One region of the Streptomyces asoensis genome, then DNA from elsewhere that is predicted to be linked to it. Evidence: riboswitches for the same ligand, from Rfam matches in the RefSeq annotation. Region 1 holds a riboswitch; the other holds the start of a gene.

Region 1 (10,719 bases):
ACGGTGATGCTCCGGCTGACGAGGTCCTCGTACTGGTGCGCGATGAGCCAGTCCAGGGTGGTACTGGCGCTGGTCGCGCCGTCCACGCTGGGCGTGGCGACCACGATCAGTTGATCGGCGAAGTCCAGGACGCCCCGCATCGCGCTGTGCAGCAGGCCGGTGCCGGAGTCGGTGAGGATGATCGGGTAGTGCTGTCCGAGGCAGCTGACGACCTGTCGGTAGTCCTCGTCGTTGAACGCCGTCGAGAGAGCGGGGTCCACCTCATTGGCCAGGACCTCGAGGCCGCTCGGGGACTGGGAGGTGAAGCGCCGTACGGACATGTAGTTGGTGAGGTTGGGGATTTCGGCTACGAGGTCGCGGATGGTCGCGCCGGTTTCGCTACGGACACGGCGGCTGAGGGTACCTGCGTCCGGATTGGCGTCGATCGCGACGACCCGGTCCTGACGCTCGGTGGCGAGAGTCGCGCCCAGGGCGGTCGTGGTGGTCGTCTTGCCGACTCCGCCCTTGAGGCTGATGACGGCGATCTTGTGGCACTGCATCACCGGCGTGCGGAGGATGGCCATTTTCTGCTGGCGCTCTCGTTCGGCGGTCCTGCCACCGATGCGCAACCGGCTGAGGATTCGTCGGCCGTTGGGCTGACCGCGCAGCAGACGGTCGGAGGAGAGCTCGACGGTCGCACTGTGCCCCAGTGCCCCGCGGCCGCTCCGGTCCGGCTCCAGCCATGGTGCCGCAGCGTGGTGCGCCGGCGGGCGGGCGAAGGGCGGTGTTCCGCCGGCGACCCGGGTCGGCTGCGCGACCCTGTCATAGGGAGCCGTAAAGGGCACTGCGCCGTAGCGGTTCCCCGCGGGTGCCGGGGAGTGATTCTCCGCCGGCCCGCCCTGCGACACGGTCTCGTTGGCCGCCCGCGGGCCGGCCAACGGCTCCGCCGGCACGAAGGCCTGGGGCCCGCCGACGACGTGCGGGTCCGGCGGCGTGGGAACGAGTCCGTCGGAGAGCTCCCTGCCCCTGCCGGGTGCAGGATCGTCGGCGTAGATGTTGCGATCGTTCGTCATGTTCTGTCCTTTCGACGAGATGGTGGGCCCCTCGGGCACGGAGTCGACGGCGTGGCGGCGGGCAGGCGTTATGCCCGACACCACTCCTGCGGGGTCAAGCGCCGGACGCCCGCCCTGCCCGGCAGTGGGGGCATGCACCGCGTGACCGGACCGAGACAGGACAGCGACGCCCGGGCGGTCCGTCACCGGCTCGATGGGGCGGAGCGGCCGCGGCGGCGCGGCGAGAGCGCTCGGCGGGGCGGCGCGGACCAAGCTGCCGTTTTCGCTGAAAGAAAGCCCCATCGATATCAACTGATCAGGGGTCAGTGCCCGCTTTTCACCCCGCAGGACGTGCGCCGGCGGTGGCCAGGGCCGGGCGCCACTGCCGCCCGGCCCGAGCGCCGTCGCGTGCGTGGCGCGGTACCACTGGTCGACTTCCAGGGCGTGCTTGACCTCGGGCGGCACCTCGAGGCGGCTGCGCACGCGATACTGCCCGACCTTCAAGTTCTCCGCCCGCTGTAGCTGAACCTTCAACGGACCTACGAACGAGTACTGCTGTTCCTCGGCGTGCGCGCGCACCTTCTCCACCAGCTCTTCGCCGAGCATGACCAGGCATGCGCCGTAGGTCTCGTGGTCGCCCGGACTGAGTTCGACGACGAAACCGTTGGGTGCGATGGTGCAGCCCTCGGTCCAGATCCTGGCGTTGACGTCGCACTCGCGCCGGAGCGCGCCGGCAAACTCCAGGGGTTGCACGGCGGATCTGAAGATCTTGGCGAAGGCATCGTTGACTAGAGCCTCGAAGCGCTGTTCCAGCTTGTTCAGCGTTCCCACTTCAGCCTCCGGGTGCCGATCCGCTGTAAGGCAGTCAGATCGGCCGATGATGTCACTGATAGTGCTTATGTAGACACAGAGAGTGCTGATCTTGCGGCATGTCGTCGCATTTCACCGGATCGGTCGTAAAGCCCCGCCCATCGGGCCGCGTGGACCGCCGATTCGACGCCGCCCCCGGAACGCGGGGGTTCCTGGTGCTGTGGCGTCCGGGCGGCGCGGTGTCGTCAGGCCGGGGTGGCGGAACGAGTACGCGTCCGCGAGATCGATGACGACGAGAGACAGTGCCTGTCGCGGATCGTCCGCAGAGGCACCGGGTCAGTGGTGACCTGGCGGCGGGCCCGGAGGGCGCTGTTGTCCGCGCGGGGCAAGCCGGTGGCGAAGATCGCCGGGGTCAAGAAGATCGCCAGGTCACCTGTTCGCTGCCTGGGACCTGAGCAAGGGCAGGCTCTACGGCCGCACCCTGGCAACCGCAGCTCGCGTCCTGGACGGCGGGATCGTCACCGCCGGGAACGCCTACCACTTCATGGGAGGCCCCTGACCGAGCCGGTCCCGGGGACACTCCGCCCAGTGATCAGGGAAGGTCTATTTCCCTAGCACTCGATGATGTTCACCGCCAGCCCGCCGCGGGCTGTCTCCTTGTACTTGACGCTCATGTCCGCGCCCGTGTCCTTCATCGTCTTGATGACCTTGTCCAGGGACACCTTGTGCGACCCGTCGCCGCGCATCGCCATACGGGCCGCCGTGACCGCCTTCACCGAGGCCATGCCGTTGCGCTCGATGCACGGGATCTGGACCAGGCCGCCCACGGGGTCGCAGGTCAGGCCGAGGTTGTGTTCCATGCCGATCTCGGCCGCGTTCTCGACCTGCTCGGGGGAGCCGCCGAGGACCTCGGCCAGCGCGCCCGCCGCCATCGAGCAGGCCGAGCCGACCTCGCCCTGGCAGCCGACCTCGGCGCCGGAGATGGAGGCGTTCTCCTTGAAGAGCATGCCGATCGCGCCGGCCGCGAGCAGGAAGCGGACCACTCCGTCCTCATCGGCGCCGGGCACGAAGTTCACGTAGTAGTGCAGGACTGCCGGGATGATGCCGGCCGCGCCGTTCGTGGGGGCTGTCACCACCCGGCCGCCGGCCGCGTTCTCCTCGTTCACCGCCATCGCGTACAGCGTGATCCACTCCATGGAGAGCGCCAACGGGTCGCCCTCCGCCCGGAGCTGCCGCGCCGTCATGGCGGCCCGGCGGCGGACCCGCAGGCCACCCGGCAGGATGCCCTCGCGTGACATGCCCCGCGACACGCACGCCTGCATCACCCGCCAGATCTCCAGCAGCCCGTCCCGGATCTCGTCCTCGGTGCGCCAGGCGCGCTCGTTCTCCAGCATCAGCGAGGAGATCGACAGGCCGGTCTCCTTCGCCAGGCGCAGCAGCTCGTCGCCCGTGCGGAAGGGGTACTTCAGGACCGTGTCGTCGAGTTTGATGCGGTCCGCGCCGACCGCGTCCTCGTCCACGACGAAGCCGCCGCCGACCGAGTAGTACGTCTTCGACAGCAGCTCGGCGCCCTGGGCGTCGTGGGCCCATATCGTCATGCCGTTGGCGTGGTACGGGAGGGCCTTGCGGCGGTGCAGGACCAGGTCCTCGTCGAAGGAGAACGGGATCTCGTGCGAGCCCAGCAGCCGCAGCCGGCCGGAGTCCTTGATCTGCTCCACCCGGTCGTCCGCGCCCTCCACGTCCACCGTGCGCGGCGAGGAGCCCTCCAGGCCGAGCAGCACCGCCTTCGGCGTGCCGTGGCCGTGGCCGGTCGCGCCGAGCGAGCCGTACAGCTCGCAGCGCACCGACGTGACGGAGTCCAGCAGGCCCTCGCCCCGCACCCGCCGTGCGAACATGCGGGCCGCGCGCATCGGGCCGACCGTGTGGGAGCTGGACGGGCCGATGCCGATCGAGAACAGGTCGAAGACCGAGATGGCCACGGGGAACTCCTCAATACGGGGGTGGTGCGGGGTGCCGCCCACACCTCACAGTGTGCGCGGCACCCGGGAAAAGGAACTATTCGCTCAGACCGGGGTACAGCGGGTGCTTGTCGGCCAGGGCCGTGACCCGGGCCTTCAGCGCCGCCGCGTCGGCCTCCGCGAACGGGGACGGCGCCTTCAGCGTCTCGGCGATCACGTCCGCGACCTCGGCGAAGTCCTCGGCGGTGAAGCCGCGGGTCGCGAGGGCGGGCGTGCCGATCCGCAGTCCGGAGGTGACCATCGGGGGCCGCGGGTCGTTCGGGACCGCGTTGCGGTTGACCGTGATCCCGACCTCGTGCAGCCGGTCCTCGGCCTGCTGACCGTCCAGCTCGGACTCGCGCAGGTCGACCAGGATCAGGTGCACGTCGGTGCCGCCGGACAGGACGTTCACCCCGGCCGCGCGGGCGTCCGGCACGGTCAGTCGCTCGGCGAGGATCCTCGCGCCCTCGACCGTGCGGACCTGACGCTCCTTGAATTCCTCGCTCGCGGCGACCTTGAAGGAGACCGCCTTGGCCGCGATCACGTGCTCCAGGGGGCCGCCCTGGAAGCCCGGGAAGACGGACGAGTTCAGCTTCTTCGCGAACTCCTTCTTCGCGAGGATGATGCCGCCGCGGGGGCCGCCCAGCGTCTTGTGGGTGGTGGACGTGACGACGTCGGCGTACTCCACCGGGTTCGGGTGGAGACCGGCCGCGACCAGACCCGCGAAGTGCGCCATGTCGACCCACAGGAAGGCCTCGACCTCGTCCGCGATCCGGCGGAACTCGGCGAAGTCCAGCTGCCGCGGGTACGCCGACCAGCCCGCGATGATCACCTTCGGACGGTGCTCCTTGGCGAGCCGCTCGACCTCGGCCATGTCGACCAGGCCGGCGTCGTCCACGTGGTACGCGACCACGTCGAACTGCTTGCCGGAGAAGTTCAGCCGCATGCCGTGGGTCAGGTGACCGCCGTGCGCCAGGTCCAGGCCGAGGATCGTGTCGCCGGGCTGGGCCATCGCGAACAGGGCGGCCTGGTTGGCGGAGGCGCCCGAGTGGGGCTGGACGTTGGCGTACTCGGCGCCGAACAGCTCCTTGATCCGGTCGATCGCGATCTGCTCGGCCACGTCGACGTGCTCGCAGCCGCCGTAGTAGCGGCGGCCCGGGTAGCCCTCGGCGTACTTGTTGGTCAGGACCGAGCCCTGCGCCTCCATCACCGCGAGCGGAGCGAAGTTCTCCGAGGCGATCATCTCGAGCGTGGACTGCTGGCGGTTCAGCTCGGCGTCGACCGCGGCGGCGATCTCCGGGTCGAGCTCGTGCAGGGGCGTGTTCAGGACGGACATGCGTCTACGACTCCTCAGCCGGCGGTGTAGGCGGTGTACTCGTCGGCGGTGAGCAGGTCGTCCTGCTCGCCCGCCGTGCGTACCTTGAACAGCCATCCGCCCTCGAAGGGGGCGGAGTTCACCAGCGCCGGGTCGTCGACGACGTCCTGGTTGACCTCGACGATCTCGCCGGAGACCGGTGCGTACAGCTCGCTGACCGACTTGGTCGACTCCAGCTCGCCGCAGGTCTCGCCCGCGGTCACCGTGTCACCGACCTCGGGGAGCTGGACGAAGACCACGTCGCCGAGCGCGTTGGCCGCGTGCTCCGTGATGCCGACCGTCGAGACGCCGTCCTCGGCGACCGACAGCCACTCGTGCTCCTTGCTGTAGCGCAGCTGCTGGGGGTTGCTCATGGCCTGAATTCTCCTGTACGCGGGAGGGTGCTGGTGAATGGGGGACTGCTGGAAACGCACGTGAGCAGCGGAAATGTGCGCAGGGTCACGCGCGGGCGGGCGTCAACGCGCCCAGTGTCTACTTCTGGCGCTTGTAGAACGGCAGCGCCACGACCTCGTACGGCTCGTGGCTGCCTCGGATGTCCACGCCGACGCCCGTGGTTCCCGGCGCCGCGTGGGCGGCGTCGACGTACGCCATCGCGATCGGCTTGCCGAGGGTGGGGGAGGGGGCGCCGGAGGTGACCTCGCCGATCACCTCGCCGCCGGCGACGACGGCGAACCCGGCGCGCGGGACCCGGCGGCCCTCGGCGACCAGGCCGACGAGGACGCGCGGGGGCTGCGAGGCGGCGCGCCCGGCGGCCGCCTCCAGCGCCGTACGCCCGACGAAGTCGCCGTCCTTGTCGAACTTCACCACCCGGCCGAGGCCGGCGTCGAACGGGGTGAGGGAGGTGCTCAGCTCGTGCCCGTACAGCGGCATGCCCGCCTCCAGGCGCAGCGTGTCCCGGCAGGACAGACCGCAGGGCACCAGTCCGACACCCTCGCCGGCCTTGGTCAGCGCCTGCCACAGCTCGACGGCGTGCTCCGGCCGTACGAAGAGTTCGAAGCCGTCCTCGCCGGTGTAGCCGGTGCGCGCGATGAGGGCCGGGACGCCGGCGACGGTGCCGGGCAGGCCGGCGTAGTACTTCAGGCCGTCCAGGTCGGCGTCGGTGACGGCCGCGAGGATGCCGGGGGACTCGGGGCCCTGTACGGCGATCAGCGCGTAGGTGTCGCGGTCGTCGCGGACCTCCGCGTCGAAGCCCTCGGCGCGCTCGGTCAGAGCGTCCAGCACGACCTGCGCGTTGGAGGCGTTGGCCACCACCATGAACTCGGTCTCGGCGAGCCGGTAGACGATCAGGTCGTCCAGGATGCCGCCGTCCGCCCGGCAGATCATCGTGTAGCGGGCGCGGGCGTTCTTGACCGCCCCGATGTTGCCCACCAGGGCGAAGTCGAGGAGGGCGGCGGCCTGCGGGCCGGTGACGGTGATCTCGCCCATGTGCGAGAGGTCGAAGAGCCCGGCCCTGGTGCGGACGGCGTGGTGCTCGTCGCGCTCGGAGCCGTAACGCAGGGGCATGTCCCAGCCGGCGAAGTCGGTCATCGTCGCGCCGAGCGCACGATGCACCGCGTCGAGGGCGGTGTGGCGCTGCTCGGCGCTCTGGTCGGATGCGGGGTCGGTACTGCTCATCGGGCGTTCGTCTCCCAAGGCATGACGGCACGGCGAGGTCGTTCCTCCCCATCTGTCATCGGAACCTGAGAGGTTCGCCATGACGGCCCGCGACGGGATCGATCATGACTTGCACCTTGGGTGGAGCCACTGGAGACAGCGGCCCGCTTTTCAGATGTGCCTCGCCCGCGCGGTAACGGGGCCTGAGAGATTCAAGGGAGGGACTTGCTCCTTCGGCGCCCCAGCGAAGCTGCTGCTGAGGACTCTCCCGCGCGGATTCAAACGGCCGGTATGCAGTTGGCGCGGCCATCATTGCACGGCTCGCCCCGATCACGGCAGGCCGCATCTGTAACCGGCTTGTGTCGGTACGCGCACGAAAACGCTAGGCGCAGCGCATTACCTTCTCTTTACGCTCAGTGGGGATGAGGACACCATCTGACCCCAGGGGAGGACGATCACGGTGAACAGGACGACCACGGCAAGGTCCACGGCATTCGCGACCGGCTCGGGGGTCGCGCTGCCCGCGCAGCCCGTCGCCCCGGCCCGGGAGGCGTGCGGTCCGCAGCCGGCGCCCGTCGTCCGCGACCTGCGCGAGCGGGCCGGCCGCAGCCCGCACGGCCTGCTCTTCGGCCCCCGTGACCTGGTCGTGGTCACCGGTCTGCCCGGCAGCGGCAAGTCCACGCTCATGCGGCGGACCGTGCAGGGCATCCGCGTCGACTCCCAGGACACCCGGGACCGCTGGGACGCCCGCGCCCCCCGCTTCCTGCCCTACGGCCTCTACCGCCCCCTCGTCCGGCTCGCCCACTACGCCGGACTGCGCCGGGCGCTGCGCAGTGGCGCGGGCGTCGTCGTGCACGACTGCGGCACGCAGGCCTGGGTCCGTGACTGGCTGGCCCGAGAGGCCCGCCGCCGCGGCGGCACCCTCCACCTGCTGCTGCTGGACGTCGGCGCGGACACGGCGCTGGAGGGGCAGCGCGAGCGAGGCCGGGGCGTCTCCCGGTACGCGTTCCTGCGCCACCGCCACGCCGCCGCCCGGCTGGCGCGCTCGGTGGAGAAGGGCCGACTGCCCGAGGGCTGCGGCTCGGCGGTGCTGCTCGACCGCGCGGCGGCCGACACACTGCGCCGCATCGGTTTCACGGGCTGAGGGCTCGGGTGCGACCCCCGGTACCCGCTAGCCTTTCAGCCACAGCGAAGTGAGCGGTTCTCAGCAGGCGGTAGGCAGATGGATTTCCCCCCGGCGAACTTTCCGACGGACTTCTCCGCGGACTTTCCGGCGCAGGCACACCCCCATCCGCACGGCGGATGGCCCGGCAACGAGCTGGAGGAGGTGCTCTCCGTCTCCCTCGGCGTGCCGGGAGCCGGCGGCCGGATCGTCGAGGTGCTCGGACGCAGCTTCGTCTGGGTGCCGCTGCCCGGCGGCGGCGGCCCGCACAGCGGCCCCCTCGACCTGCCCACGATGGAGCTCGAGGGCCAGGTGTACGTGCCGGTCTTCAGCTCCGAGGAGCAGTTCCGGCAGGTCGTCGGCTCGCACATGTCGTTCACGATCGCGCCGGCCGTGGAGTTCGCCCGGGGGCTGCCCCCGCAGGTGGGCATCCTGGTGAACCCGGACGGCGTGGTCGGCGTCCCGCTGCCCCCGGCAGCCGTGGCGGAGCTCTGCCGGGCGGGCCGCACCCCGCTGGACGGCACCGCGGCCGGCGGCCGGGTCCGCCTCTACGAGCCCGACTGGCAGGACGACCCGATGGACTTCCTGGCCGCGGCCTCGGCGGAGTTCGAGGCCACGGGCGTGGTCCGCACGGCCCGCCGTTGCCTGGCCGCCATCGAGACGGCGGACCCGGTGATGTTCGTGGGCGTGGAACTCTCCCAGTGGGAGGGCGACCTGCGGGCCCTTCCCCTGGAGGCCCTGGGCCGGGCCCTGACGACGGCGCCCGCCCCCTGGCCGGTCAACCTGGTCCTCCTGGACGTCGCCCAGGACCCGGTGGGCGACTGGATGCGGGAGCGGGTCCGCGCCTTCTACTCACGCTAGGGCGGCCCACCCCGGGGCGCGGGCTGCATCCGTATGCGGCTCCGCCGCGGGGCGCGCACGGCCACGCACGATCGGCAGCCCGAAGAACACAGCAAGCCTCGAGCTCTCAACGGCTCGACCAGCGGAGCGCCTAAGCTGGACTCCAACGCGGGGCAACTTCTCGAAGGGGCGATAAAAAGTGAGCGCTGGCACTGCCGCGACCGGCTCGGTCGAGCACATGCTGCGCCAGGTCACGCCCGGGCGCTACGACGCCTACGAGGCGCTCCTGCGCGCGCTCGCGACGCCCTCCTCCGGTCAGCTCTGGATGCTGCTGTGGCACGGCCAGGCCGGCTCCCCGGACGCCCAGTACGGAAACATGGAGGTCGACGGGCACGGCTACGCCCCCTGCGTCACCTCCGCCCAGGAGCTCAGCGCGAGTGGCTGGAACAGGTCCTACGAGGTGGTGGACGGGCTGGACGTGGCCCGCACCCTCTACCCCGACCACTACGGCCTCTGGTTGAACCCGCACGCCCCCGGCGGCGGTGTCGGCATTCCGTGGCTGGATCTGCGCCGTATCGCCACCGGCCTGGAGCGCCAGCCGGCCGGGCCGTTGCGGCTGTCCGAACCGGGCATCGAGATCCCGCAGTTCTACGCCCTGCTCGCGCAGAACGCCCACCGTACCCCGGCGGTCCGCGCGTTGCGCCGCGCCTGGGTGCAGCCGGCGCTGGGTGCGCCCTACCTGGCGATCGGGCTCGACGTGTACGACTCCTCCCCGCCGGCCGTGGACGCCGTACGGGCGATGATGCAGCAGTCCATCGGGGCCGTGCCGGACGGGCTGCCGGTGTCGACGGTCGCCATGACGGACGAGTACGACCCCGTCGTGATGTGGATGCGTGCCACCGCCCGGCCCTTCTACGACCGCGAGGCCCACGCGCCAGCACCGGCCCAGGCTCCCGCCGGCGGCTACGGCTATCCGCCCACCGGACGCTACTGACATCCGAAGCGGGTCCTGCCGCGAGGTGGGGGCCGGATGTCTTCGCGCGTAGATAGCGGCGATTGGTACCGGTTTTGTCCGTTCTGACCCAATAAGTCACCGTCCGGGGGCCGTTACCCGCCGTCCGGATAACGGAACCCCTCTACCCGGATCACGTTTACGCATCCATTCACTGCCAAGTCTGGCTACAGATCGCCAAACCGTTGAAGACTCCGGCGTCAGGGGACTTATCCCCTGCGTATTACGGACTGATCACGCCGCTACAGCGGCAAGTGCGGGCCGGCTACCGCCGGTTGAGAGGGGTCCCTGCCAGATGACGGCACCATTGCACGAGCCGACCGCGGAAGCGGCCCCGAGCGCGGCCGAGGAAGCGTCGGTCGCCACCAGCGGCGCCAAGGCCGTTCAGGGCCGTTCCCTGGGCCGGATCGCCTGGGAGCGCCTCAAGCGGGACAAGCTCGCCCTCACGGGCGGCGTCGTGGTGCTCGTCCTCGTCGTGATCGCGCTGCTCGCGCCGGTCATCACCGGGCTCCTCGGGCAGGACCCGAACGAGTATCACGAGAGCCTCATCGACCCGCTCTTCGGTACGCCCACGGGCTCCCTGGGCGGCGTCAGCGGCGACCACCTGTTCGGTGTCGAGCCGGTGAACGGCCGTGACATCTTCGCCCGCATCCTCTACGGCGCCCGGATCTCCCTGCTGGTCGGCTTCCTGTCGGCCGTGGTCGCCGTGATCCTCGGAACGGTGCTGGGCATCCTCGCCGGCTTCTTCGGCGGCTGGGTCGACTCCGTCATCAGCCGGGTGATGGACGGTCTGCTCGCCTTCCCGCAGTTGCTGTTCATCATCGCGCTGGTCTCCGTCATGCCGAGCAACATGCTGGGACTCTCCGGTTCGAGCGTGCGTGTCTTCGTGATGATCCTGG
Region 2 (10,719 bases), 4.9 Mb from region 1:
TCGGCTCGATCATCAGCGTCCCGGCCACCGGGAACGACATCGTCGGCGCGTGGAACCCGTAGTCGATGAGCCGCTTCGCGACGTCGTCGACGCTCACGCCGGTCGCCTTGGTCAGCGGCCGCAGGTCGATGATGCACTCGTGCGCGACCAGCCCGCCCGGCCCGTTGTAGAGCACCGGGTAGTGCGGCTCCAGCCGCTTGGCGATGTAGTTGGCGCTCAGCACGGCCACCTGCGTGGCCCGCTTGAGCCCCTCGCCGCCCATGAGGCGCACATACGCCCACGAGATCGGCAGTATCCCGGCGGAACCCCAGGGAGCCGCGGAGATCGGCCCCACCCCGGTGTCCGGCCCGGCGGCGGGCTGAAGCGGGTGGTTCGGCAGATACGGCGCCAGGTGCGACCGTACGGCGACGGGTCCGACGCCCGGGCCGCCGCCCCCGTGGGGGATGCAGAACGTCTTGTGCAGGTTCAGATGCGAGACGTCACCGCCGAAGTGCCCCGGCTTGGCGAGACCGACGAGCGCGTTGAGGTTGGCGCCGTCGACGTACACCTGCCCGCCCGCCTCGTGCACCTGGGCGCAGATGTCGGCGACATGCTCCTCGAACACCCCGTGCGTCGACGGGTAGGTGATCATCAGCACCGACAGCTCGTCCCGGTGCCGCTCGATCTTCGCCCGCAGGTCCTCGACGTCGATCTCGCCGTCCTCGGCGGTCTTCACGACGACGACCTTCATGCCCGCCATCACGGCGCTGGCCGCGTTCGTGCCGTGCGCGGAGGACGGGATGAGGCACACGGTCCGCTGCTCGTCCCCGTTGCCCCGGTGGTACCCGCGGACGGCGAGCAGCCCGGCCAGCTCGCCCTGCGACCCGGCGTTCGGCTGGAGCGACACCTTGTCGTACCCGGTGACCTCGGCGAGCCGCTCCTCCAGCTCGCGGATGAGCGTCAGGTAGCCCTCCGCCTGTTCGGCCGGCGCGAACGGGTGCAGCTGCCCGAACTCGGGCCAGGTGACCGGCTCCATCTCGGTGGTCGCGTTGAGCTTCATGGTGCAGGAGCCCAGCGGGATCATGCCCCGGTCCAGCGCGTAGTCCCGGTCGGCGAGCCTGCGCAGATAGCGCAGCATCGCGGTCTCGGAACGGTGCTGGTGGAAGACGGGGTGCGTCAGGACCGCGTCGGACCGCAGCAGCCCGGCGGGCAGGGAGTCGGCGGTGGCCGCGTCGAGCGCCTCGATGTCGCCGTCCACCCCGAAGGCGGCCCAGACGGCGGACACCTGCGCCCGAGCGGTCGTCTCGTCGCAGGCGATCGACACCTGGTCGGCGTCGACGAGGTGCAGGTTGACCCCGAGTTCCCGCGCGGCGGCGACGACCTCGGCGGCCTTCGCCGGCACCCGCACGGTCAGCGTGTCGAAGTACGACCCGTGCACGACCTCGACACCACCGGCCTCGAGCCCGGCGGCGAGGATCGAGGCGTATCGGTGCGTGCGCCGGGCGATCGCCCGGAGCCCGTCGGGACCGTGGTAGACGGCGTACATCCCCGCCATCACCGCCAGCAGCACCTGCGCCGTGCAGATGTTGCTGGTGGCCTTCTCGCGCCGGATGTGCTGCTCGCGCGTCTGTAGCGCGAGCCGGTAGGCCTTGTGTCCGTCGGCGTCCACCGACACGCCCACCAGCCGCCCCGGCAGGCTGCGCGCGAACTGCTCGCGGACGGCCATGTACCCGGCGTGCGGTCCGCCGAAGCCCATCGGCACACCGAACCGCTGCGTCGTACCGACCGCGATGTCCGCCCCCAGCTCGCCCGGCGACTTCAGCAGCGTCAGCGCGAGCAGATCCGCGGCGACGGTGACGAGCGCGCCGAGCCCGTGCGCCTGGTCGACGAGCGCCTTGAGGTCACGTACGGCACCGGAGGCACCGGGGTACTGGACGAGCACGCCGTTGATCTCCCGCGCGGCGATCTCCGCGGGAATCCCGTCGCTCAGGTCGGCGACGACGATCTCCACGCCCGTCGGCTCGGCGCGGGTCTCGATCACGGCGATGGTCTGCGGCAGCGCGTCCGCGTCGATGAGGAAGAGGCCCTTCTTGTTCTTCCCCATGCGCCGGGACAGCGCCATCGCCTCGGCGGCGGCCGTGCCCTCGTCGAGCAGCGACGCTCCGGAGGTCGGCAGCCCGGTGAGGTCGGCGACCACGGTCTGGAAGTTCAGCAGCGCCTCGAGCCGACCCTGGGAGATCTCCGGCTGGTACGGCGTGTAGGCCGTGTACCAGGCCGGGTTCTCCATGACGTTGCGCAGGATGACGGGCGGCGTGAACGTCCCGTAGTAGCCGAGTCCGATCATCGAGTCGAGGACCTGGTTGCGGTCGGCCAGCGAGCGCAGCTCGGCCAGCACCTCGGCCTCGGTGCGCGCTCCCGGCAGGTCCAGCGCGTCGGCGTTCTTGATCACATCCGGGACCGCTGCGGCGGTGAGCTCGTCGAGCGAGCCGTAGCCGACCTGTGCGAGCATCTTGGCCCGCGCCTCGAGGTCGGGCCCGATGTGGCGCTGTTCGAAGGAAATTCCCTGCTCGAGCTCTGCGAGCGGAATGCGTTGGGCGGTCATTACGGAGGCCTCCTGGTCTGACACGACCTTCGAGGGTCACCACGGTGGGTACCCGGACGGCCTCCCCCTCTGTCATCTCAACCTGAGAGCTTCACCGGGTCGCCCGAGGGCACCCGGCTTTCACCGTCGGTGAGAGCGGAAGCCGTCGACGCCGTCGGCACCCGCCCTGCTTTCCAGAGTGACCTCGTCCGTGCGGTACGTGAGCCTGAGAGATTCCGGGGAGGATTTGCTCCTTCGGCGCCTCCGGTGATGTCCGGAGGACTCTCCCGCGCGGTGTCAGCAGCCGTTGTCAGACTACCAGCGGGGTCAACGAGACTCGCTCGAGTGGCCACTCGTCCCAATGTGCTCTTTTGTAGTGCTTACGGATGAGTTGCGACCAAGTGGAGGGCCCGTGCAGACCGACATCGATCCGCGCAACCTGATCGGCCGCAAGGCATTCGACCGCAACGGCACCAAGATCGGCACCGTCGACGAGGTCTACCTCGACGACGCCACCGGAGTGCCGGAGTGGGCGGCCATACGCACCGGTCTGTTCTCCCGCGACGCCTTCGTCCCCCTGGAGCCCAGCCAGCTGGTCGAGGGCACCCTGCACATCCCCTTCGACCGGGCCCTGATCAAGGACGCTCCCGACTTCGGCGTGGGTCGCCACCTCTCCCCGGAACAGGAACTCCAGCTCTACCACCACTACGGCCTCGACGTGGGCGCCGCTCCCCCGCTCCCCGACCACGACTTCGGCCGACTGGCGGGTACGGACGACAGCTGAGCCCCCTCAGCCACAGGCCTGTATCAGCGCCCCCAGAATCCCGGCAGGGTCGTACAGCGGCCGGGCGCCGTCCGTGATGACTCTTCGTGTGCCGGCGTCGACCGGATCGGTCCGCGCCCAGTGGGCAGAACCGACGCCCACCTCGACCTCCAGGCCGGAGGCGGTCACATACCGCCATTCGGTGACAGGCCCCCGTTCCCGGACCCGGGCCACCTCGCCCAGGGCCAGCTCACGCCCCCACCCGTCGTCCTCCGCGTACCGGGCGGGCGCCGTCGACAACACCACGAGGTCCACGTCCGGGTCGGGACGCGCGCCCCCGCGCGCAATGGACCCGACGAGCAGCAGCCCCACCACGTCGCTCCGGTTCCCGGCCCACCGGGTGACCCGGTCCACCACCCGGCGCATCTCGGCTTCGCGCTCCGGCGACACCCCGGCCGGGTCCGCGAACCGGCCTCCGTGCAGCTTCATTCAGCTCCCCATCCGTCACCGGTGTCACCTCGCGGGACACCGCCACCGCTCCGGCCCACCCCACACTTCGAACCGCTTCACTCTGTGTAACTGATCCGCCTCACGCAGAGTTCCCGGACTCGACCTCCGACGGCTTGGCCTCCGGATGCGGCGCTCCTGCCGCCGGCCCGCCGTCGTCACCAGGTCTTCGTCGCACCAGCGGCAACGGATCCGCCGGCTCCAGCCCCGGATCGTCGGTCCTGAAAGTGCGTACCCGTCCCGGCTCCGACTCGGGCGTCTCGAAGCGCACGGTGACCCGGCCCAACCCGCTGCCCTGCACCCATCCGTGTCCGAGCTCGGCATGCCGCACATCGTGTCCTGGGCGCCACTGGTGCTCGACCGGCACCGGAATCTCGCCGACGGGCTCGTCCGCGAGTTCCTCCTCGGCCCCGTCCGCCCGGTCCTCAGCGGCCTGCGCGAACAGATCCTCCTGCGTGAAATCCGCCAGTCCGCTGACGCCCACCCCGAGCAGCCGCACCCCACCCGTCGTGTCCACCGAGTCCAGCAACCGGGCCGCCGCCTCCCGGACCACCCCCGGATCATCGGTGGGCCCCCGCAGGGTCTCGGACCGGGTGAGCGTGGAGAAGTCGTACCGCCGCACCTTCAGCACGATGGTCCGCCCCGACAGACCGGCCCCCCGCAGCCTGCGCACACACCGGTCCGCGAGCCGCTGCACCTCCAGCTCCACCCGGACCCGGTCGTGGATGTCCACGTCGTACGTGTCCTCGACCGACACCGACTTGGCCTCCCGCTCCGCCACCACGGGCCGGTCGTCGCGGGCCAGCGCCATGGCGTACAGCGCGTGCCCGTGCGCCTTGCCCAGCAGCCGCACCAGCTCGTCCTCACCGGCCTCGGCGATCTCGTCGATCGTGGTGATCCCGGCCCGCCGCAGATGGTCCCCCGTCGCCGGGCCGACCCCCGGCAGGGTCCGCACCGACAGCGGGCCGAGCAGGGCCCGCTCGGTCCCCGGCTCGATGAGCACCAGCCCGTCGGGCTTCGCCTGCTCCGAGGCGATCTTCGCCAGCATCTTGCAGGAGGCCAGACCCACCGAACCCGTGAGCCCGGTGACGGCCCGTATGTCCGCGCGCAGCCTGATCCCCGCCAGCCGCGCCGACTCACTGTCCCAGGCCGCTCCCCCGGCATCCAGGTCCACGAAGGCCTCGTCCAGGCTCAGCGGCTCCACCAGCGGCGACAGCGCCCGCAGCAGCCCCATGACCTGCTCGCTGATCGACCGGTAGAACGCGAAGCGCGGAACCAGATACGCGGCGTTCGGGGCCCGCCGGCGCGCCTGGGCCATGGGCATCGCCGAGTGCACTCCGAAGACCCGCGCCTCGTAGGAGGCGGTCGCGACCACTCCGCGAGGCCCCAGACCGCCCACGACCACGGCTTTCCCGCACAGGCTCGGCTTGGACGCCTGCTCCGCCTGCGCGAAGAAGGCATCCATGTCGAGATGCAGGATCGTGGGCGCGTTTCTCACATGTCCGATGCTGCACCACGCCACTGACAATGACGTCGTACAGCCGCCCCTCGCGCTCCTGGAGGGGTTTCAGACCGCCCGGTTGCGCCGACGTGCCAGTTCGTCCGCCGGATTGTGCCCGACGAGCGTCTCCCCGGTGTCGACACGCTCCCCGTGCAACTGCGACAGCGCGCTCTCGACGTCCCGCCACACCACGCCCACGGCGATCCCGAAGATGCCCTGCCCGCCCTGGAGCAGCGCGTGGACCTCGTCCGGCGAGGTGCACTCGTAGACGGTGGCGCCGTCGCTCATCAGCGTCATGCGCTCCAGGTCACTGAACCCGCGCTCCCGCAGATGCTGCACCGCGGTGCGGATGTTCTGGAGCGACACCCCGGTGTCGAGGAACCGCTTGACGATCTTCAGGACGACGACGTCCCGGAAGCTGTACAGACGCTGCGTGCCGGACCCGTGGGCGGGCCGCACGCTCGGCTCGACCAGCCCGGTGCGGGCCCAGTAGTCCAGTTGCCGATAGGTGATGCCCGCGGCCGCGCAGGCCGTCGGACCGCGATAGCCGATCTGCTCGGACGCCATGGATGTCGCCCCTCCGCTGCTCGGCACGGCCGCCGGACGCTGCGGAGCGTGATCGGCCGCGCTGCTCTGCTGGGGGTATCCCCTGCTCGAGCGTGCTGGAGAGCCCGGGGAAGGGTACGGACCGCTTCCCCCGACACCGAGTCCGGGGGCACCCCCAGCCGTACCGTCGCCGCTGCTTCTCACGCCGACCTCCGTCCTTGACCTGCCCTGTCGACGGTAGGCAGTCACCAGGGGTGCGTCAACGATCGCCACACTCGGCACGCCGAGTGATAATCACCCTGAGAGTGGTTTCCCGCACCCCACCGCGGGGAAAGGCTAGCCGAATGCGCTGAGAAGTAGCCGTAGGACGCTCTCACTCGCCGTTGGCATTTGCCGAAAACGGGGCGGGCGTCCCCGTGCAGGACGCCCGCATTCCGCGCATGTGCCGACTACTGGTTGCTGGTGCCGAAGTCCTCGGGCGAGATCTGGTCGAGGAACTCGCGGAACTTCTCCACCTCGTCCTCCTGCTCGTCCGGGATGGCGATCCCCGCGTCGTCCAGGACCGTGTCACTGCCGTAGATCGGTGTCCCCGTGCGCAACGCCAGCGCTATGGCGTCCGAGGGACGCGCGCTCACCTCGACCCCGCTGGCGAAGACCAGCTCCGCGTAGAAGACGCCCTCCCGCAGGTCCGTGATGCGCACCTCGGTGAGCTCCTGGCCGACGGCCTCCAGCACGTCCTTGAACAGGTCGTGGGTCAGCGGTCGCGCGGGAGCCATGCCCTGCTGGGCGAAGGCGATCGCCGTCGCCTCACCCGGTCCGATCCAGATGGGAAGGTAACGGTCGCCTCCCACTTCACGCAGCAGCACGATCGGTTGGTTGGAGGGCATCTCGACCCGGACACCTACGACATCGAGCTCGTTCACACAGCAACCCTAGGCCGTGCCCGGGACGTTTGGGTAGTCGGGCCGGGAACGGGTGACCGATCCGCCCAGGGCGAAACCGCCCGCTCAGGGCAGCCGCACCCCGAGCGCCGTCTGCACCAACGCCGCGTGCAGCCGCACCGTGAGCCCCGCGAGTTCCTTCGTACGGGCCTGCGCGTGGGCCCTGGTCTGCGGATTGCGGTGGCGCTTGAGCGGGGCCACCACCTGGTCCACGAGGCCGGCCTCACGATCGGCCGCAGCCTTCATCACCCGCAGGTGCCGGGGCTCGATCCCGAACCTGCCCAGCTCGGCGACGAGCGCTGCCACCGTGGCCGCCTCGGCGTCGTAGACCCCGTCCTCCAACGGCACGACGAGACCGTACGACTCCCACTCCTTGAGCTCCGGCTCGCCGATTCCCGCGGCCGCCAGCAGCTCGGACCGGCCGATCCTGGCGACGGTGGGCCCCTCCGACGCCTCCACAACGGCCTCACCGTCCCGCTGCCGGCCCACGGTCGGCAGCGGCGCGGCCTCACCGCGCTCCATGGCGTCCAAGTGCTCACGGATGACCTTGAGCGGCAGATAGTGGTCCCGCTGCATCCTCAGGACGTGGCCGAGGCGCTCGACGTCCTGCACACTGAACTTCCGGTACCCCGAAGGGGTCCGCTGCGGCTCGATGAGCCCTTCCGACTCCAGGAAACGGATCTTGGAGATGGTGACTTCGGGAAACTCGTCACGCAGCGCGTTCAGCACGGTGCCGATGCTCATCGAACCACCGTCCGCGGAGGCGGTGCCGTGTCCGACACCGCCCCTCGGTGTTTGAAGCATGGACCTTCCCTGGGGAGTCCCCCCGGACGGTGCCCGGGGGCCGGTCAGTAGCCCCGCTGGCTCGCGTAGAAGACCAGCCGGTACTTGCCGATCTGCACCTCGTCACCGTTCGACAGAGGGACCTCGTCGATCCGCTCCCGGTTGACGTACGTGCCGTTCAGACTGCCGACGTCCGCCACCTTGAACGTGCCGTCCGGGTTGCGCCGGAACTCCACATGGCGACGCGAGACCGTCACGTCGTCCAGGAAGATGTCGCTCTGCGGGTGACGACCGGCCGTCGTCAGGTCGCCGTCCAGAAGGAAACGGCTGCCCGAGTTCGGGCCGCGCCGCACGACCAGCAGGGCGGAACCCAGCGGCAGCGCGTCGACCGCGGCCTGCGCCTCGGGCGAGAGCGCGGGCAGCTGCGTCTGACCGGTGACCTCGGCGTCGTAGGCCTCGAGACCGGAGATGGAGATGGTGGAGGTCGTCTCCGACGCACGCTCGGGCGTCAGCCCGGGGCGCAGCGGCGCGCCGCAGTTGGAGCAGAAGCGGCTGTTCTCCGCGTTGCGGTTACCGCACCTCGTACACACCAGGGCCGACATAGGGGAAAACCCTCCACCCGTACTTGAGGTTGACGGTTGGCCGAAACCTATGCCGCCGGACTGCGCAGGGTCAACCGACGCCGCGCCCTGGCCGCCGGAAATGTCGCCGCCCGGACCAGCCACCTGATCCCTGAACAGCGGCCGCTGACCCTCTGCGTCAGGCTGTGCGCGATGGCGAGCGGTCGCGTTTTCGCTACCCTCTCGCGCGCTCTTGCCGAACAACTTCGCAAACAACTTCACGGGCGATTCCCCTTGACCGAAACAGACCCGCCCGTGGGGCAGGACGAACCCTGACTGAATACACCGGTCGACCCGGACATCTTCACAACGTCCGTGTCCACCAGACAGTTTCCACCACGCACCACCCGATCGGTGCGTCGACCCCCCGCAACCTCATGCCCCTGCCGGACGCCCCCCATGCACCCCCGGTTCACTGGCCCGACGACCGAGCGTAGTCAGGCTGCTTCGCCGCTCGCAAGGCATCCACAACGATCTTGTTCGACCGCTCGACGGTCACGGTGGCCTGCTCCTTCTCGAGAGTCTGCACCACTCCTCCAGGGATGTTCAGCGCCGGCTCAAGATCCTGCGGGTTGCCGATGACCTTGAAACGAAAGGGCGTGTTGATCTTGTTCCCGTCGACGCTCACGCTCTTGCCCGAATCCGTCAGAAACGTGCCGGCGACGACCCGCACCCCGTTCACCTGGATCGCCTCGGCCCCGGCCGCGCGCAGCTCCTGGATCGCGTCGAGCAACATGTCAGCCTCGACCGTCCCCTTCGTGTCCTCGATGGTCATCGTGATGCCCGGCCCCTGCGCAGCCACCGTGCCCGCCAGAATGCCGAGTTGTTTCTCCTTCTCGACCGTCTGCTTCCGGGCCTCCTCGGCCTGGTCGGAACTGTTCTCCAGCTCCTGCTGCTGCTTCTCGAGTCCCTGCTTCTCGTCCTCAAGACGCTGACTGCGGTCATCCAGTTCATCGAGGATGCGTACGAGATCTTCCTGACGCGCACCGCGCAGCGCGTTTCCGCTGTCGCTGTTGGAGGCCACCTGCACGGCCAGGCCGAAGCCCAGGCCGAACAGCAGCAGGGCGACGATGAGTTGGGCCCTGGACACCCGCGGCGGCCAGATGCCCTGCACCAGCCGCTGCCGGCCGGTCACCACGGGCTCGGCCGGCTTCTCGGCCGCTCCGTCCGCGGACGACGTCACCGGGACCTCGTCGGGCAACTCCTTGCGGAGCCTGTACTCGGGCGTCTCGTCCTGGTTGCTCATCGACCTCACGCCCGGAAGACATGCCGACGGATCGCCGCGGCGTTGGAGAAGATCCGGATGCCGAGGACGACCACGACCCCGGTGGACAGCTGCGATCCCACGCCCAACTCGTCACCCAGGAACACGATCAGCGCGGCCACCACCACGTTCGACAGGAACGACACCACGAACACCTTGTCGTCGAAGATGCCGTCGAGCATGGCCCGAAGCCCGCCGAACACGGCGTCCAGCGCCGCCACCACGGCGATCGGCAGATAAGGCACGACAGCCGCCGGAACCTCGGGCTGGACCAACAGGCCGGCCACGACTCCCACGACGAGGCCCAGTACGGCGATCACGATGTGCCCTTCTCAGTCTTCGGCTGCGCTGTACGTACGATCACACTCGGTGCGGCGGGCAGCCGGACGTCGTCCGCCACGGAGATGGCCGTCCGGATGCCGTAGTTCTCCTGCAAGGCGTTGAGATACAGACCGTCGGCGCTGTTCTGGAACCTGGTGCTCAGGTTCTTCCCGTCCCCCACCGCGAGCACCGTGTACGGCGGGACCAGCGGCTTGTTGTCGACCAGTATCGCTTCACCCGCGGCCCTGATCGCCGACAGCGCCGTCAGCCGTTGTCCGTTGATGGAGACGGCCTCGGCGCCCGACGCCCACAGTCCGTTGACCACGCGCTGCATGTCACGGTCCCGGACCCGCCCGGTGTCGTTGAAGCCGGAGGTCTCACGCGGGTCACCGTCACCGCCCGTGGTGGCTTCCTTGGCGTCGTCCACGACCAGCTTGACGCCCGGCCCGTGCACCTCGACGGCGCCCGACAGAATGCCCACCAGATCCGCCTGGTCACTGCCGCCACTCTGCTTGAGCGCCTCCTGCTGCCGGCCACTCACGTCGTCGCGCAGCTTGTCGACAGTGCTCTCGAGCTTGTCGGCCGCGTCGGTCTCACGATCGATACGGTCGATGAGCTCCTCGCGCTCCTTCGCGACGACCGGCGCCGCGACCCGCGCCTGCGCCGCACCGACGGTGACCACGAGGGCCGCGAGCACCAAGCCCACGGCGAGACCCAGCTTCGCCCGAACCGTCCTGGGCAGGCCACCGGCGCCCTCGGCCTGCTTACGGGCGGCGGCTTCGGCATAACCGTCGTCGAGGCTGTGGTCCATGACGTTGGTGAGCAGCGACATGGACGCGTCCGGGCGCGACACGCGCGCGGGTGTGCTCCGAACGGGGGGCTGCTGCGGCATGCCGCACATCGTCGCACGTCG

Evidence for each region. A riboswitch is a leader RNA that binds a small molecule or an ion and turns the genes downstream of it on or off. The one in region 1 is predicted to bind glycine.
Region 2: linked by a shared signal. The riboswitch ahead of gcvP (aminomethyl-transferring glycine dehydrogenase) and the one ahead of gcvT (glycine cleavage system aminomethyltransferase GcvT) in region 1 are both predicted to bind glycine.

Annotation. Positions count from the first base shown of each region.
Region 1 is NZ_CP049838.1:6,896,388-6,907,106, forward strand. Features, by position in the region: gene G9272_RS30970 (FhaA domain-containing protein) at 1-1,862, opposite strand, end outside; partial or broken gene G9272_RS46225 (IS630 family transposase) at 2,097-2,282, shown strand; gene G9272_RS30975 (L-serine ammonia-lyase) at 2,453-3,820, opposite strand; gene glyA (serine hydroxymethyltransferase) at 3,897-5,174, opposite strand; gene gcvH (glycine cleavage system protein GcvH) at 5,189-5,566, opposite strand; gene gcvT (glycine cleavage system aminomethyltransferase GcvT) at 5,685-6,827, opposite strand; glycine riboswitch at 6,870-6,987, opposite strand; glycine riboswitch at 6,988-7,087, opposite strand; gene G9272_RS30995 (AAA family ATPase) at 7,267-7,950, shown strand; gene G9272_RS31000 (enhanced serine sensitivity protein SseB) at 8,029-8,829, shown strand; gene G9272_RS31005 (enhanced serine sensitivity protein SseB C-terminal domain-containing protein) at 9,047-9,802, shown strand; gene G9272_RS31010 (ABC transporter permease) at 10,116-10,719, shown strand, end outside.
Region 2 is NZ_CP049838.1:1,966,925-1,977,643, forward strand. Features, by position in the region: gene gcvP (aminomethyl-transferring glycine dehydrogenase) at 1-2,581, opposite strand, end outside; glycine riboswitch at 2,765-2,860, opposite strand; gene G9272_RS08730 (PRC-barrel domain-containing protein) at 2,973-3,344, shown strand; gene G9272_RS08735 (nucleotidyltransferase domain-containing protein) at 3,351-3,812, opposite strand; gene G9272_RS08740 (DNA polymerase IV) at 3,913-5,328, opposite strand; gene G9272_RS08745 (MerR family transcriptional regulator) at 5,398-6,081, opposite strand; gene G9272_RS08750 (bifunctional nuclease family protein) at 6,327-6,800, opposite strand; gene ftsR (transcriptional regulator FtsR) at 6,885-7,622, opposite strand; gene G9272_RS08760 (FHA domain-containing protein) at 7,667-8,551, opposite strand; gene G9272_RS08765 (DUF881 domain-containing protein) at 8,634-9,467, opposite strand; gene G9272_RS08770 (small basic family protein) at 9,473-9,805, opposite strand; gene G9272_RS08775 (DUF881 domain-containing protein) at 9,802-10,638, opposite strand.